Regions from separate parts of the Vibrio celticus genome, predicted to be linked through region 1. Evidence: predicted binding sites of a transcription regulator. Region 1 holds the regulator's gene; the other holds the start of a gene.

Region 1 (7,737 bases):
CAAGAAATTGAAGAAGGCTTATCGAAACTAGACAAAGCAATCGCTACGCTAGTTTAGCCTGAGCGGCGTCATAGGAATGATCGCCAATAGAGCGATCCCATGACGTTCTGCTAAAGGCCCAAGCTTCTGGTTTTGGGCCTATTTTGCATCTGGAGGGAATATTGATGCTAGTTGTTCGCCCAATAAAATTATCTGATTACGATGCGCTGCATACCTGCGCGGTTGAATCTGGTCACGGATTCACATCTCTTCCGGTTAACGAAGAACTGTTAACTAACCGTATTACTCACTCTGAATACAGCTTTGCCAAACAAGACGTGACTGAACCCGGAGATGAAGGCTACCTAATGGTTGGCTTTGATACCGAAACCGGTGAAGTTGCAGGTACCACAGGTATCGAAGCCTCAATTGGCTGGGATGTTCCGTTTTACTCTTACCACATCAGCAAAGTGGTTCACTCATCGCAAAAACTTGGCGTAAATAACATCGTTAAGCTGCTGACTTTCGGTAATAACTACACCGGATGCAGTGAGATCTGCACACTGTTCTTGCGCCCGGCTTTCCGCGGTGGATTGAATGGTCGTCTGATGTCTAAGTGTCGCTTCTTGATCATGTCTGAGCACCCAGAGCGTTTCTCAAAAACGATTTTTGCTGAGATGCGTGGTGTATCGGATGCCGAAGGCAACTCTCCTTTCTGGCAATGGTTGCAAGAGCACTTCTTCTCGATTGACTTCACGCTTGCCGATTACCTAACCGGTATTGGTAAGAAAGGCTTCATTGCAGACCTAATGCCGAAGCTACCTATCTACGTGAACCTACTGAGCAAAGAAGCTCAAGCGGTGATCGGAGAGGTACATGACAATACGCGCCCTGCACTTAAGTTGCTGGAACGTGAAGGTTTCACTAACCGTGGCTATGTCGATATCTTTGATGCAGGCCCAACGGTTGAGTGTGATCTAAGAAACATCGAATCTGTGCGTTACTCAATTCGAGCACAGGTTCAAATTGCAGAGCACTCTAGCTCTAAAGACTTCCTAATTGGTAATACCTCGTTTGAGAACTTCCGCGCAGTAGCCGCGAAAGGTGCGTATGACCAAGCAAGCGACACAGTGATTTTATCATCTGAAGTAGCAAGCGCTCTTGAAGTAACAGAAGGCGAATTCGTTCGCATGTTGGCTCAGTAAGAGCGGCGATTATCTGTCGAAGATTTTAAGGATAGAAGTATGACTCAGTGGATAGCAGGACAGTGGGTGGCAGGTCAAGGTGACGCCATGACATCAGTAAGCCCATACAACAATGAAGTAGTGTGGCAGGGTGATAGCGCAACACCAGCACAGGTTGAATCTGCAGTAGCAGCAGCTCGTGAAGCCTTCTTGGTTTGGAAAAAACTGAGCTTTGCAGAGCGTGAAGCGATCGTGTTGAACTTTGCTGAGAAAGTTAAAGAGAACAGCGAAGAAATCGCACAGATTATCGCGAAAGAGACGGGCAAACCGATTTGGGAAACTCGCACTGAAGCGGGAGCGATGGCGGGCAAGATTGCTATCTCAATCCGTGCTTACCATGAGCGTACCGGTGAAGCTTCTCGTGAAGCGGCAGGCAACCAGATTGTACTGCGTCATCGTCCATTAGGCGTGATGGCGGTATTTGGTCCTTATAACTTCCCGGGTCACTTACCAAACGGTCATATTGTTCCTGCATTGCTATCGGGTAATACCGTGGTATTTAAGCCTTCAGAGCAGACACCTTGGACGGGTGAGTTTGCGATGAAGCTATGGCAAGAAGCGGGTCTTCCTGCTGGTGTAATCAACCTAGTACAAGGCGCTAAAGAGACAGGTATCGCACTAGCCGATGCCAAAGGTCTTGATGGCGTGCTGTTCACAGGTAGTGCTAATACTGGCCATATCCTGCATCGTCAATTCGCGGGTCAACCGGGCAAGATGCTAGCGCTAGAGATGGGTGGCAATAACCCTATGGTGATCAGTGACCAATATGGTGACGCAGACGCAACGGTATACACCATTATCCAATCGGCGTTCATCAGTGCGGGTCAACGCTGTACATGTGCTCGTCGCCTGTATGTGCCTGTTGGCGAGAAGGGTGATCTGCTACTCGATAAGCTGGTCGCAGCGACGCAAAAGATTCGTGTCGATCAGCCATTCGCTGAACCAGCACCCTTTATGGGGCCGCAAATCTCTGAAGCTGCGGCTAAGTTCATTCTGGACGCGCAAGCGAATCTACAATCGTTAGGCGGTGTCAGCCTAGTAGAAGCAAAAGCGGGTCAAGCGGCGTTTGTTTCTCCGGGTATTATCGATGCAACCAACATTGCTGAACTGCCGGATGAAGAGTACTTCGGTCCATTGCTACAAGTTGTTCGTTACCAGTCACTAGAGCAAGCGGTTGAGCTAGCTAACGACACTCGTTTTGGTTTATCTGCTGGCTTAGTATCAACAGATGATTCTGAATGGGAATACTTCGTTGACCATATCCGTGCGGGTATTGTTAACCGTAACCGTCAGCTAACAGGCGCAAGTGGTGATGCACCATTTGGTGGTCCGGGTGCTTCAGGCAACCTACGCCCAAGTGCTTACTATGCGGCGGACTACTGTGCTTATCCTATGGCTTCAATGGAAGGCGGTGAAACTCAACTTCCAGCAACGTTTAGCCCAGGTATTGAGCTTTAATTTAGGCTAATGAGTCTTAGGCTCATGCGTTAAGCTTGAAAGAGGGAGGTGGTGTTATCACTTCCCTTTTCCACCACGTCCGACACCTAGATTGGGCGGTAGATAATAATAGAACAAGTATGTCACAGGCTGATGGCTGCTGACTCTGTGTCTCAGCTTCTCCCTCTCTAATCCAAATTACTAGCTTGCTAGAACCTCTGACAAGGAGTCACCATGACGCCCGATCTACTCTTTAAATCACTATGGGACGATTACATTCACAGGCTGTGTCCATCGGCTGAGAAAGTGCATCACTTGCTGAAAGAAGATGAAGCGCTGATCAACGACCATATTGCACTGCGTACTTTTAATGTTGCCCCTCTCGGTATTGAAACACTAGCTAAGCCTTTCCTGGAACTGGGTTACAAGGCGTGTGGCGACTACCTGTTTGAGAGCAAGAAGCTAGTGGCTAAACACTACGAGCACCCAGACCCGAAGCAGCCAAAAGTGTTCATTAGTGAATTGAAGGTAGAAGAGTGTTCAAGTGACTTGCAACAGATCGTTGCGAAGTTGGTTGAGCAAGTCGACGCAACCAAACTTCAAGGTCATGAGTTCTTGTTTGGCGGTCGTCTATGGGGTTTGAGCTTCGCTGATTTCCAAGTGCTTGCAAAAGAGAGTGAATACGCGTCTTGGCTAGCAGCTCATGGATACGGTGCAAACCACTTTACGGTGAGTGTGAATCAGCTAAATAACTTCGATGAAGTACAGGCGGTGAATGACTACTTGAGCGAGTCGGGCTTCACGATCAATGCATCTGGCGGTCAGGTTAAAGGCTCTCCAGAGGTCTTATTAGAGCAATCATCAACAATGGCAGACAAAGTCCCAGTTTCATTTGTTGAAGGCAATGAGATGATTCCTGGGGGCTTCTATGAGTTCGCTAAGCGTTATGCGATGGCCAACGGTGAGCTTTACACCGGTTTTGTTGCAGCATCAGCTGACAAAATCTTTGAGAGCACCAACGGTTAAAGAAAGATACGAGCACGGATTTTGTCCTAGAGATTCGAGTACGCTTCGCTTCGAGACAGTTTGTGCTTGGAAGCTGTAGGTGTTCTATTCGCATCACGTATCTGCTCTATAGATCTTAAGAAAACAAAAAAGCCACCAAACTCGCATTTGGTGGCTTTCAAATTTTTGGCTCAGTTAATCGAGATTAACGAGTGCCGTATACCACGATAGTTTTACCGTGTGCAGAAATTAGGTTCTGCTCTTCTAGCATCTTCAAGATACGACCAACTGTCTCACGAGAACAACCAACGATCTGGCCAATCTCTTGACGAGTGATCTTGATTTGCATGCCATCAGGGTGAGTCATTGCATCTGGCTGTTTCGCTAGGTTTAGTAGCGTTTGAGCGATACGACCTGTTACGTCAAGGAACGCTAAGTCACCAACCTTTTGGCTAGTTACTTGTAGACGGTTTGCCATTTGCGCTGAAAGGCGCATTAGGATATCTGGGTTCACTTGGATAAGTTGACGGAATTTCTTGAAAGAAATCTCAGCTACTTCACAAGGAGATTTAGCACGAACCCAAGCTGTACGCTCTTGGTCTTCTTCGAACAAGCCAAGCTCACCGATGAAGTCGCCTTGGTTTAGGTAAGAAAGAATCATTTCCTTACCTTCTTCGTCTTTGATAAGAACTGCCACAGAACCTTTAACGATGTAGTACAAGGTTTCTGCCTTTTCACCAGCATGAATCAAAGTACTTTTTGAAGGGTACTTATGAATATGACAGTGTGAAAGGAACCACTCTAATGTTGGATCGGTTTGAGGTTTACCTAGAACCATAATATCTCACTTCCTCTGCAGGGTATGCTTGCCGCTTTCCGTATTTTAGCTAAGCCTGGATTGACTTGTAGGATAAGAGCACTCGTTGAGTGCTGCAAGCTATCTTGTGTTTCGTTTAAGAATAGTATCCTTTTTCAGGTACTATTTCTTGATTTTAATCGTGACCAAGCTACGATTTTTTACGCAAAATTGTGCACATGATCACGGTATGAAAAGTAATCAACCAGAATGTCGTTTTGTTAACCTATTTTTCCGGTTTCGATGAGTTGTTGCAGGATTGGCCTCACAATGAGCTCCATAGCAAAACTCATCTTGCCGCCTGGCACCACTAGCGTGTTATGACGAGACATAAACGAGCCATCAATCATAGCCAGAAGGTAGGGGAAATCGACGTTTTTGATGCCACGCAAACGTATAACTACGAAGCTTTCGTCTAAACTTGGAATCCCTTTGGCGTTGAGTGGGTTCGATGTATCTACGGTTGGAACACGCTGAAAGTTGATGTGAGTTCGCGAAAATTGTGGGGTAATGTAGTTAAGGTAATCATCCATCGAACGAACAATGGAGTCCATTACGGCTTCGCGTGAATGGCCACGATCGCGGGTGTCACGAACGAATTTTTGAATCCACTCTAGGTTTACGATAGGTACCATGCCGATCAGCAAATCGACGTGTTGAGAAACGTTAATGTCGCCATCAACCACACCACCGTGCAGGCCTTCGTAAAACATCACATCGGAATTTTCAGGGATCTCCTGCCATGGCGTAAAGGTGCCCGGCATTTGATTGTAAGGCACGGCTTCATCGAAGGTGTGCAGGTAGCTTCGTACTTTACCTGTACCTTCGTTACCGTATTTACGGAAGAACTCTTCTAGCGCACCAAAGTCGTTGGCTTGTGGACCAAAGTAGCTGATGTGCTTACCTTGCTCGCGCGCTTTACGGATCTCGACATCCATCTCTGGGCGAGTGAAGCGATGGAAACTATCCCCTTCAACCCAAGCTGCCTTCACGTCCATCATATTGAACATTTTACGGAAGGCTTCTGAGGTGGTGGTGGTGCCGGCTCCAGATGAACCCGTCACCGCAATAATTGGATGTTTAGCGGACATGACAACCCTTGTCTTTTGAGTAACTTACTTGTTAGCAATCGTTTACCACTATAACACGGCTCCTTTATGAGCGCAGCTTAGAAGCGTTTTGTGACTTGAATATCAACGGTTTCATGGAGCTCAGAAAACACGATGCTGACTTCTCCTGAAGCTAATTGATGTTTCACTTGGTCAATCTTGTTTTGCAGTGAAACCTCTACGTCGCCGTAGTCTGTGCCTTCACGCAGCACGAACTCTTTGATGAGGTTTTCCAGTGTCTCTGGCGCAATGTCTTGCCATGGGATGATCATAAATACTTCTCTCTTTTATGTTCATAGATATGTTTATTGATGTAGAAATACGTGTGCTTAGTAATGTTTTGCTTCTATTTACTAAGGCTCGGTCATTATGCCGAATCTTGGATACTTTCATAGTAGGCAGGCAAGGCTTCTTCTAACCAAAACCTTGGTTTGAGTGTGCTACCAGTAATAAACCCAACATGGCCGCCTTTTTGAAACAGTCGATAATCGATGTTATCGGGCAGAACGAATTTTGGGATCACATCATCGGTCATGAAAGGGTCGTCTTTGGCATGAATGATCTGAGTCGGCAGTTTGATCTTATTGAGCTTAGGCAGTGCAGAACATTGCGCATAATAATCTTGGGCATTTTTGAAGCCGTGCAGAGGCGCAGTGATTCGCTCATCAAACTCATACAGTTTGGTGATGTTCTTGATGGCTTCAGCGGTGATGCCAAGTTTTTCCTGTAGCAGGTTAACCTTTTTTAGCGCATTCGATTTTAGAGAGTTGAGCAGGTACTTCTTATAGAGTTTGGAGAAACCACGCTCAATGCGACTAGAGCAACACGCTAAGTCAAAAGGAGCAGATACGATTGTCGCCGCCGACAGTAATGGGTCGTCTGCGTACTCAGCCAAATAGTTCGCCAGCATGTTTCCACCTAAAGATATGCCAACCGCAACCTTAGGGTTATTCGGAAACTGGGCGTGCAAGTGTCTTAGAAAAAAGCGCGCATCTTCGACTTCACCTGAATGGTAAGCGCGAGCCAGGCGATTGGGTTTTCCACTGCAGCCTCTGAAGTGCATCATCACGGACAACCAACCATCTTTAGCAAACGCATTCATTAATCCATTGGCATAAGGGCTCTCAAAGCTACCTTCTAAACCGTGGAATAGAACGAATATCGGCTTGCTACTGCGATCATTCTTATTTGAGGTGTCACCGTCTGGTGATTCGCTCCAAGCAAGATCAAGAAAGTCACCATCGGGTGTTTCTAAGGTTTGCCAGTGAGGATGAAACAGCGCCTGCTTTCGAATAAACCGTGGCACTAAGGTTTGTAAGTGCGGATTAGAGAGACCAGCGGCTGCGGTAAATATTGTCATAAAAACGATCCATGCTTCTTTTACGGGTTTTGATAACGTGTTGAGCTTGTAACGAAACGCCCACGTTTTTATTTGAGCTTGGTTGATTCTCGGTATAAGCGCAAGGCTTTCACTTATATGAGATACAAAAACAGGCCATGGTTAACTGCTTGAATAATATCAAGGTTAAGCTTGGGTCTTGATGGAATAAAATGGAAAGAGAACGAGCTAGGGCTGTGGTGCTGGTTCAGAAAAAGCGTCGTAGAGGTTTTCTGCCCCTAATAAACGACAGTACTGAAAAGCGAGCGGTGATTGCTGATTAGCGTACAGTTGTAGGGAGTTAATACAGTCGACCAGATCGGACTGTTGTTGCTTTTCAAGCTGTAACTCAAACTGCAAGGCTTCACGGTATAGCGAGTCGACAATGTGTGCTTTGAGATGTTTACGTAGCTCTCGATAACTATGAAGCAAGGTTTCAGAGCGGCTCAAGCACTGTTGAACCTTGTGCCACTCTTCTTCAGCGAAAGACAATTGCTGCTCATCAAGCCATTTGAGAAGCAGCAGTAGATTGACGTTGCCGTGGAACTGGTTTTGCAAAGCTAGGCACGCATCCTTTACACCGCGCACACTGTAATACTGAAGGCTAAATTGCCATAGTCGTTCCAGTGTTAGTGATATTGGGGCGTGCTCTGGGCTCATAAGCTATCCATATTCTGTTCCATCTGCTCAAGATCTTCTTGAGTGGACATCCAATCCATTTCAACTTCT
Region 2 (7,737 bases), 1.2 Mb from region 1:
TTTGAGAAACCGAGAGCTAACCATTAAACAGAAAGTCCAGTTGATACTCTCACCCCCATCGGATTAAACGAACGATAGACAGATTGTATTAACTAAGATACCGCCTCAACTGGATTCAAAGACATCCCCACCGACTCGATTGAATAGTAAAGCACCGTTTTCCGACAATTTATTTGTGATCTGGGTTGCACGCGTACCGCATACTATCAGATACTGAACAAAACTAACCTTCAGCCACAGTAAACGTTCTGCGCTTGCTGTTCAGGAATTTCAATGAGTTCAGATAATCAGCCGACCTACTTCTTTTTCGATTACGAAACGTGGGGCGTTAGCCCAGCAAAAGACCGTCCGAGTCAGTTTGCGGGTGTTCGTACCGACCAAGATTTCAATGTTATTGGAGAGCCTCTGGTTATCTATTGCCAACCTCCTGCTGATTACCTCCCTGCGCCTGAAGCTGCGTTGATCACCCGTATCACACCACAGAAAGCGGCTTCACAAGGTCTCCCTGAGCCAGAGTTTATCGCTAAGATCCATGCTGAGTTGGCGAAACCAAACACCACAAGCCTTGGCTACAACAGTATCCGATTCGATGATGAAGTAACGCGTTACACCTGTTACCGAAATTTCATTGACCCATATGCGTGGAACTGGCAGAACGGCAACTCACGTTGGGATCTATTAGATGTAATGCGCGCTGTTCACGCACTGCGCCCTGAAGGCATTGTTTGGCCAGAGAACGAAGAAGGTTATCCAAGTTTCAAACTGGAACACCTATCTGTGGCAAACGGCATTGAACACGAGAACGCGCACGATGCGATGGCCGATGTTATTGCGACCATCGAGTTAGCAAAGAAGCTTAAAGCTGCACAACCTAAGATGTTCGATTACCTTTACAACATGCGTCATAAGCGTAAGCTAAATGACCTAGTTGATATCGTAAACATGACACCATTGATGCACGTTTCGGGCATGTTTGGCCGTGACTGCAACTACACAAGCTGGATTGTGCCTATGGCTTGGCACCCAACTAATCAAAATGCGGTTATCGTGGTTGATTTAGCTAAAGATCCAAGCCCACTACTAGAACTGGACGCTGATGAACTCAGAGACAGACTCTACACCAAACGCAGTGAACTGAGTGAAGACGAGCTACCCGTACCCATCAAATTGGTTCAACTGAACAAGTGCCCTATTCTTGCTCCAGCCAAAACGCTGACGGCTGAAAATGCCGAAACCATCGGTATCGATCGCCAACAATGCTTGAAGAACTTGGCACTGCTGCGCGAACATCCAGAGATCCGCGAAAAACTCATTGGCCTGTACTCTCAAGAGCGCGAGTACGAAAAGAGTGATGATGTTGATACCCACCTTTACGACGGTTTCTTTTCACCTGCTGATAAAACAGCGATGAACATCATTCGTGAAACTGACCCGAACAACTTGGCAGCTTTGGATATCACCTTCAGTGACGAACGTATTAAACCGTTACTGTTCCGTTACCGTGCACGTAACTTCCCATGGACGCTCGACGAAGCTGAGCAATTGAAATGGGCAAACCATTGTCGTGAGTTTTATGAGTGCCGTTTAGAAGAGTACATGCTCAACCTTGAAAACCTCGCGCACGAACATGAAAGTGACGAGAAGAAAATGGCTATCTTGAAGGCGGTTTATCAATACGTAGAAAAGTTAGCTAGTTAATTCCATTATCAAGAGACGTAACACTTTGAAAGAAAGATTGATCCAACTGGTTTACTGCTTAATCTCCTTCACCTTAATCATAGGTGCACTTACAGTAGGTAACGCGTTACAGCACTTTTTGGATACCTCAATCCCAGGCAGTATTTTTGGCATGTTGATTCTGTTTGCTGCCATGGTGATTGGTATTGTTCCTTCGCACTGGGTACAACCCGGTGCAAGCTTGATTATCCGCCTAATGATCTTACTGTTTGTTCCGATCAGTGTTGGGTTAATGGATCACTTCGACATGCTCATCACGAACGCATTGCCAATTATGGCCAGCGCCGTTGGTGGCACGTTGCTGGTGTTGGTGTCCTTATCATGGTTTTTAGACCGCTTGCTTTCGAGAGGTAACTGATCATGTGGATTCTACTCACCATCGTGGTATTCCTGTTTGCTCGCTGGGTAAGTCAAAAAGTAAACTCACCGCTGTGTAACCCCCTGCTGATCAGCATTGGTATCATCATTCCGATACTCACGTTCTTCAAAGTACCGTTTGAGACTTACTATGCGGACAACACCTGGATTACCTACATGCTGCAGCCCGCGGTAGTTGCCCTTGCTTATCCGCTTTATGAACAGCTACCTCAAATCAGAGCCAACTGGCGCATCATCACCTTTGCTTGCACACTAGGCAGTGTAATGTCGATGACAACGACAGCATTGATCGCTGTGGCTTTTAAAGCAGACTTAAGTTTGATTGCGAGTTTATTAGGTAAATCAGTCACCACGCCAATTGCGATGGAAGTATCGAGCCATTTAGGTGGTGAAGCAGCGATTGCGGCAATACTGGTATTGATTGTTGGTCTGTTTGGGGCGATTTTTGCTTACCCAATCTACAATCTCATTGGTATTAAGAGCCCTATTGCCCGAGGTTTAACCATGGGTACCGTATCTCACGCTTTAGGCACTGCAACCTGTGCTGAAAAGAATCAGGAAGATGCAGCATTCAGTTCTTTGGCTCTTGTGCTTTGCGGCGTCATTACCTCAATCATCGCACCGAGTATATTTTCGCTCGTGGTTTGGTTCTATTCTTAACCTAAACGATCACTACGCGATTCAGCCCAACCAGAATGCTGTTTATTACAGTGTCTGTTTGGGCTTTTTATTCGCATTTATTTAGCAATAGCAGCCAAATCGCGCCCTGTTTAGGCCAATAAATGGGATATCAATGGTAGTTTTTACTCTTGCAATCGATTTCATCTGTGACCTCACTCTAATTATGCAAACCAATGTAACAACAACAACGCAGTGGTGATCAGTGTCACAGAAAATTCCTGAGCATTACATAGAATTAAAGTCTAAGGTCAATTAAGGATTCAACATGAACAGTCGTATTACCCTGGCGCTGGAAAGTGCTCCAACAGCAATCAAAGCACTTTTGAGTGACATCGTATTAGCAGACAACTTTGACGCGACATTGTCTCCAGAACAATTTGCTAGCCTACTGCAAGCAAGTGGTTTAGCGGATGACGAGCTACGTATTGCGCTACTTCCTTTTGCCGCAGCCTATTCTTACGCTCCGTTATCTGACTTTTATGTTGGTGCAATCGTGCGTGGTTTGTCTGGCACTCTGTATTTTGGTGCAAACCTTGAAATCGCTGGTGCTCAACTTGGCCAAACAGTACACGCTGAACAATCTGCAATCAGCCACGCTTGGATGAAAGGCGAACAAGGTATTTCTGATATCACCATCAACTTCAGCCCTTGTGGTCACTGTCGTCAATTCATGAACGAACTGACAACAGCAAAAGAACTTAAAGTTCAGCTGCCACAACGTGATGAAATGTCTCTGCAAGAGTACCTACCAGACTCGTTCGGCCCTGCTGATTTAGGTGTGACAACTGGCCTAATGACAAAACTTGATCATAAGTACACGACCGAAGAAACAACGCCTATTGTTGTAGAAGCGCTAGCAGCACTAAACCGCAGCCATGCTCCTTACACCAAAAACCTAAGTGGTGTTTCATTACAACTCACGTCAGGTGAGATTTTCACGGGTGCTTACGCAGAAAATGCAGCGTTCAACCCGAGCCTACCTCCTCTGCAAGTCGCGTTAATTCAACTTAAACTGGCTGGCTTCGATTTCGAACAAATTGAAAGTGCTGCTTTGGTTGAAATCGCCGAAGGTAGCATCAGTCACCTAGCGGATACGCAATCTACATTAGAAGCGATTAACCCCGACATTCCAGTGACTTACTTAGCAATCTAAGTACATCTGATTAACAAAAATTTAAATAAGCAGCCCTATTTAACAGGGCTGCTTTTTTTATGCCTGTAATTAACGCAACAACTTGCGCAAACGTTTGCTTTTGTCATTGAAATAAGTATGATCACCCCGTTTTCAATCAATCGTTCAAAAGATCGGAAGGAATTTCTATGTTTGGTACTGCTACTCGTGAAAATGCTACTCGTGTACTTCTATTAGGTTCAGGTGAACTCGGCAAAGAAGTTGCTATCGAGTGCCAACGTTTAGGTTTGGAAGTTATTGCTTGTGACCGTTATGCAGACGCACCAGCAATGCAAGTTGCGCATCGTAGCCATGTATTAGACATGTTAGACGGCGATGCACTTCAAGCGATCATTGAACTAGAAAAGCCAGATTATGTGGTTCCTGAAATTGAAGCTATTGCCACCAGCAAGTTGGTAGAGCTAGAAGCGCAAGGCTTAAATGTCGTTCCAACTGCGAATGCGACCAAGCTAACGATGAACCGCGAAGGTATCCGTCGTCTAGCTGCAGAAGAGTTGAAACTGAGCACTTCTCCTTACCGCTTTGCAGACACCTTTGAAGATTTCTCTGCCGCTGTTGAATTCGTGGGCATGCCTTGCGTTGTTAAGCCAGTAATGAGCTCTTCAGGTAAAGGTCAAAGCGTTATCAAAACAGAAGAAGACATTCAGAAGTCTTGGGACTACGCACAAGAAGGCGGTCGTACTGGCGCGGGTCGTGTAATCGTTGAAGGCTTCATCGACTTTGATTACGAAATTACGCTTCTTACCGTTCGCGCAGTCGACGGTGTTCACTTCTGTGCGCCTATCGGTCACCGCCAAGAAGACGGTGATTACCGTGAATCATGGCAGCCACAAGTGATGTCAGACAATGCACTTAAAGCCGCGCAATACACGGCTGAACAAGTGGTTAACGCACTAGGTGGTCACGGCATCTTTGGTGTCGAGCTGTTTGTTAAAGGCGATCACGTGATCTTCAACGAAGTATCCCCTCGCCCACACGATACTGGCTTAGTGACATTGATGTCTCAAGACTCATCTGAATTCACACTGCACGTACGTGCCTTCACTGGTATGCCGATCAAATCCATCACGCAATACGGCCCTTGTGCATCAGCGGTTATCCTTGGCCAAGGCACTTCAACCAACATTCGTTTTGAAGGTCTTACAGAGGCGCTAGACGCACCACAAACACAAGTTCGCCTGTTTGGTAAGCCTGATATCGATGGCCGCCGTCGTCTAGGTGTGGCGCTTACTCGTCGCAACAGCACTGAGACAGCGATTGAAGATGCAATTGAGAGCGCGTCAAAAGTAAAAGTGATTTACTAACCTGCTATTCAATTCTGAACAATCACGAGTTCAAATCTGAACAATAAAAAAGACGGGCTATCGAGCCCGTCTTTTTATTGGTGTTTTCTTTTATATCGAAGTCATCTGTTTGCTTGAGTTCAAAGCGATTAAGCTTCTGACTCAATCAAATACACTTCTTCACTGAATCGAGACAAGCCTTTCTTAGCAATCTTCGGATGTTCATCGTCCGCTATATCTTGATTCAACAATGTGATTTTGTATCCAGTGAACAACTGAGTGATCTCTAGTTTAGGTACGCTAAACGGAGGCCCCGCCATCTCGCTTTGGTCATAATCTAGAGTCACCAGAAGGATCTTACCACCCGGTTTCAGCAGTTGTTTCAAACGCTCTACATACTGCACTCGCATCTCTTCAGGCAATGCGACTAAAGACGCGCGATCATAAATGGTATCGACAGGCTGGATTGGTGCTGTGAAGTAATCGCCCGTGTAGATGTTCAGTTCATCGAATTGGTAGAGCTCGTGCTGACCGCTAATTTGAGTCACAGTCGGGGTATAAAGGTGCTCTGCAAAAAATGCGCGAACCGCAATCTGGCTTAACTCGACACCTTGAACATCTTCATGCTTTGAAGCTAGCCAAATCAGATCTTCACTTTTACCACAAAGTGGAACAAACACACTCTTCTCGTAGCTAGGCTCAGTCTTTTCCCAAAATTTAATCAGAAGTGGGTTTACATCTTCGAGGTGGAAACCAATTTGGTTGGCTGCCCATTTATTGTGCCAAAATTCAGGATTATTCATCTTTCGTTCATGTTAAACAGTCATAATGCAAGGGTACAGTATAGAGAGGTAAGAGCAACCTTAGCTTGGTTTAAAGTACCAAATTGGTTTCGATAAAATCAGAAACTGGCTAAGTTCAAAGTTCTGATAATTGCGGAACTAACGGTTGGATTATTTGTCTATATCTTCACATTTTAAAGCAATATTAAACGTTAGAGTTGATTTCTGTCTTAGCTAGCCCCATTTAATATTTAGTGAGTTTGGTTAAGCTGTTTTTACTCTTGTGCGTTACTGGTTACCCCTTTTGACTACCCGTTTTTTGTAACCTTGTATTTTGGAGTTTGAATGAGTGTATTTCTCCGTACGACGGCCCTAATGCTTTTGGTATTGAGCCGAGCGCCTGCATTCGCAGCAGCACCTGTTTCAGCAAGTTCAACAGATCAAACGCGCACTCCTGCGCAAAACCAAGTATCTTCAAACGTATTCCGTCATAGTTTGAGCGGCCTTTACGGCATCAAAGCCTTCGATTCACGCCCGACTCAGCCTTACACCGACTTCGATATTCTGTACAGCAAAGCGCATCAAGGCCAAGCTGAATTAGAAACTATCTGTAAAAGTACTGCCCTACTCACCAATTCTGAAGCGCTATTTGCTGGCGTTAAATCTCAAGCTCGTGCAGAAGAAAAAATCGCCCTCGAGCTTGATGGTGATGTGACAAAAATTACCGACTTAGCCCGTGCAACTATCATCGCGAACGATGTAGAGAGCTTGGTTGAAGTTTACGAAGCGTTAAGCCGTGAAGCAGACGTTGTTAAGCTGAAAAACAAGTTTAAATCACCAGCTGACTCTGGCTACCGTGACCTTAACTTGTTGGTTCGTTTGCCTAAAACCAACATCATTGCAGAGGTTCAACTTCACTTAAAAGCGATTGCTGATGTGAAAAGTGGCCCTGAGCACGAGCTGTACGAAATTATCCAAGGTATTGAGCGTCACGCAATTGCAGAACATCGCCCAATCAACGATATCGAAGCGGCGCAAATCAATAGCCTACGACGCCAATCTTTAGAGCTTTACCAACAAGCATGGCAACCGTACATTACAACGCACATTAAAGCGGCTTAACACATAGATAGGCTATTCCAATAAACATCACAAGGGCTGCACTCGCAGCCCTTTTTAGTACTTGTTGAGTAGCCTCTCCACTTCCTATCCCAAATAATCAGATCGTTTAAATTTAGATCTCAGTCTCTTTTCTCCGTCGAACATTTCTGTTTCTATAGCGAATAAGCTTCTGACAAGAAAAGGAATTACGTCAATGCAGAATAACAAATCCATGCTTTCCATCGCGCTACTTGCTGCGTTTTCTGTACACGCTAGTGCTGACGAATGCGGAAAGATCACCATTGCAGACATGAACTGGAACTCGGCAAGCCTAATAGCACACGTAGACCAATTTATTCTTAATGAAGGCTATGGCTGCGACGCACAACTTATCCCCGGAGATAGCGTTCCAACGGGTACCTCTATGATCGAAAAAGGTCAGCCAGATGTCGCACCCGAACTTTGGACAAACGGAATCAAAGAAGCACTCGACAAAGGCGTAGCGGATAAACGGTTACGTTATGCAGGTAAGTCGCTGGTTAATGGGGGTGAAGAAGGGTTTTGGGTCCCGAACTACCTTGTT

The links. The regulator CRP, encoded in region 1, controls carbon source genes, mostly activating them, when cyclic AMP is high. The targets are predictions, from matches to a motif close to TGTGANNNNNNTCACA.
Region 2: a site for CRP is predicted at 2,942-2,957, ahead of cdd (cytidine deaminase). Genes of this name have one in related genera too.

What each region holds. Positions count from the first base shown of each region.
Region 1 covers NZ_AP025463.1:296,842-304,578, forward strand. The annotation lists gene OCV19_RS01325 (aspartate aminotransferase family protein) at 1-57, shown strand, start outside; gene astA (arginine N-succinyltransferase) at 165-1,184, shown strand; gene astD (succinylglutamate-semialdehyde dehydrogenase) at 1,224-2,681, shown strand; gene OCV19_RS01340 (DUF1338 domain-containing protein) at 2,895-3,686, shown strand; gene crp (cAMP-activated global transcriptional regulator CRP) at 3,871-4,503, opposite strand; gene OCV19_RS01350 (phosphoribulokinase) at 4,743-5,612, opposite strand; gene OCV19_RS01355 (YheU family protein) at 5,690-5,902, opposite strand; gene OCV19_RS01360 (hydrolase) at 5,998-6,990, opposite strand; gene OCV19_RS01365 (TIGR02444 family protein) at 7,198-7,668, opposite strand; gene OCV19_RS01370 (ABC transporter ATP-binding protein) at 7,665-7,737, opposite strand, start outside.
Region 2 covers NZ_AP025463.1:1,509,052-1,516,788, reverse strand. The annotation lists gene OCV19_RS07010 (sterol desaturase family protein) at 1-67, shown strand, start outside; gene sbcB (exodeoxyribonuclease I) at 274-1,698, shown strand; gene OCV19_RS07000 (CidA/LrgA family protein) at 1,724-2,095, shown strand; gene OCV19_RS06995 (LrgB family protein) at 2,098-2,775, shown strand; gene cdd (cytidine deaminase) at 3,062-3,949, shown strand; gene purT (formate-dependent phosphoribosylglycinamide formyltransferase) at 4,117-5,292, shown strand; gene OCV19_RS06980 (thiopurine S-methyltransferase) at 5,421-6,074, opposite strand; gene OCV19_RS06975 (RelA/SpoT domain-containing protein) at 6,399-7,175, shown strand; gene OCV19_RS06970 (ABC transporter substrate-binding protein) at 7,369-7,737, shown strand, end outside.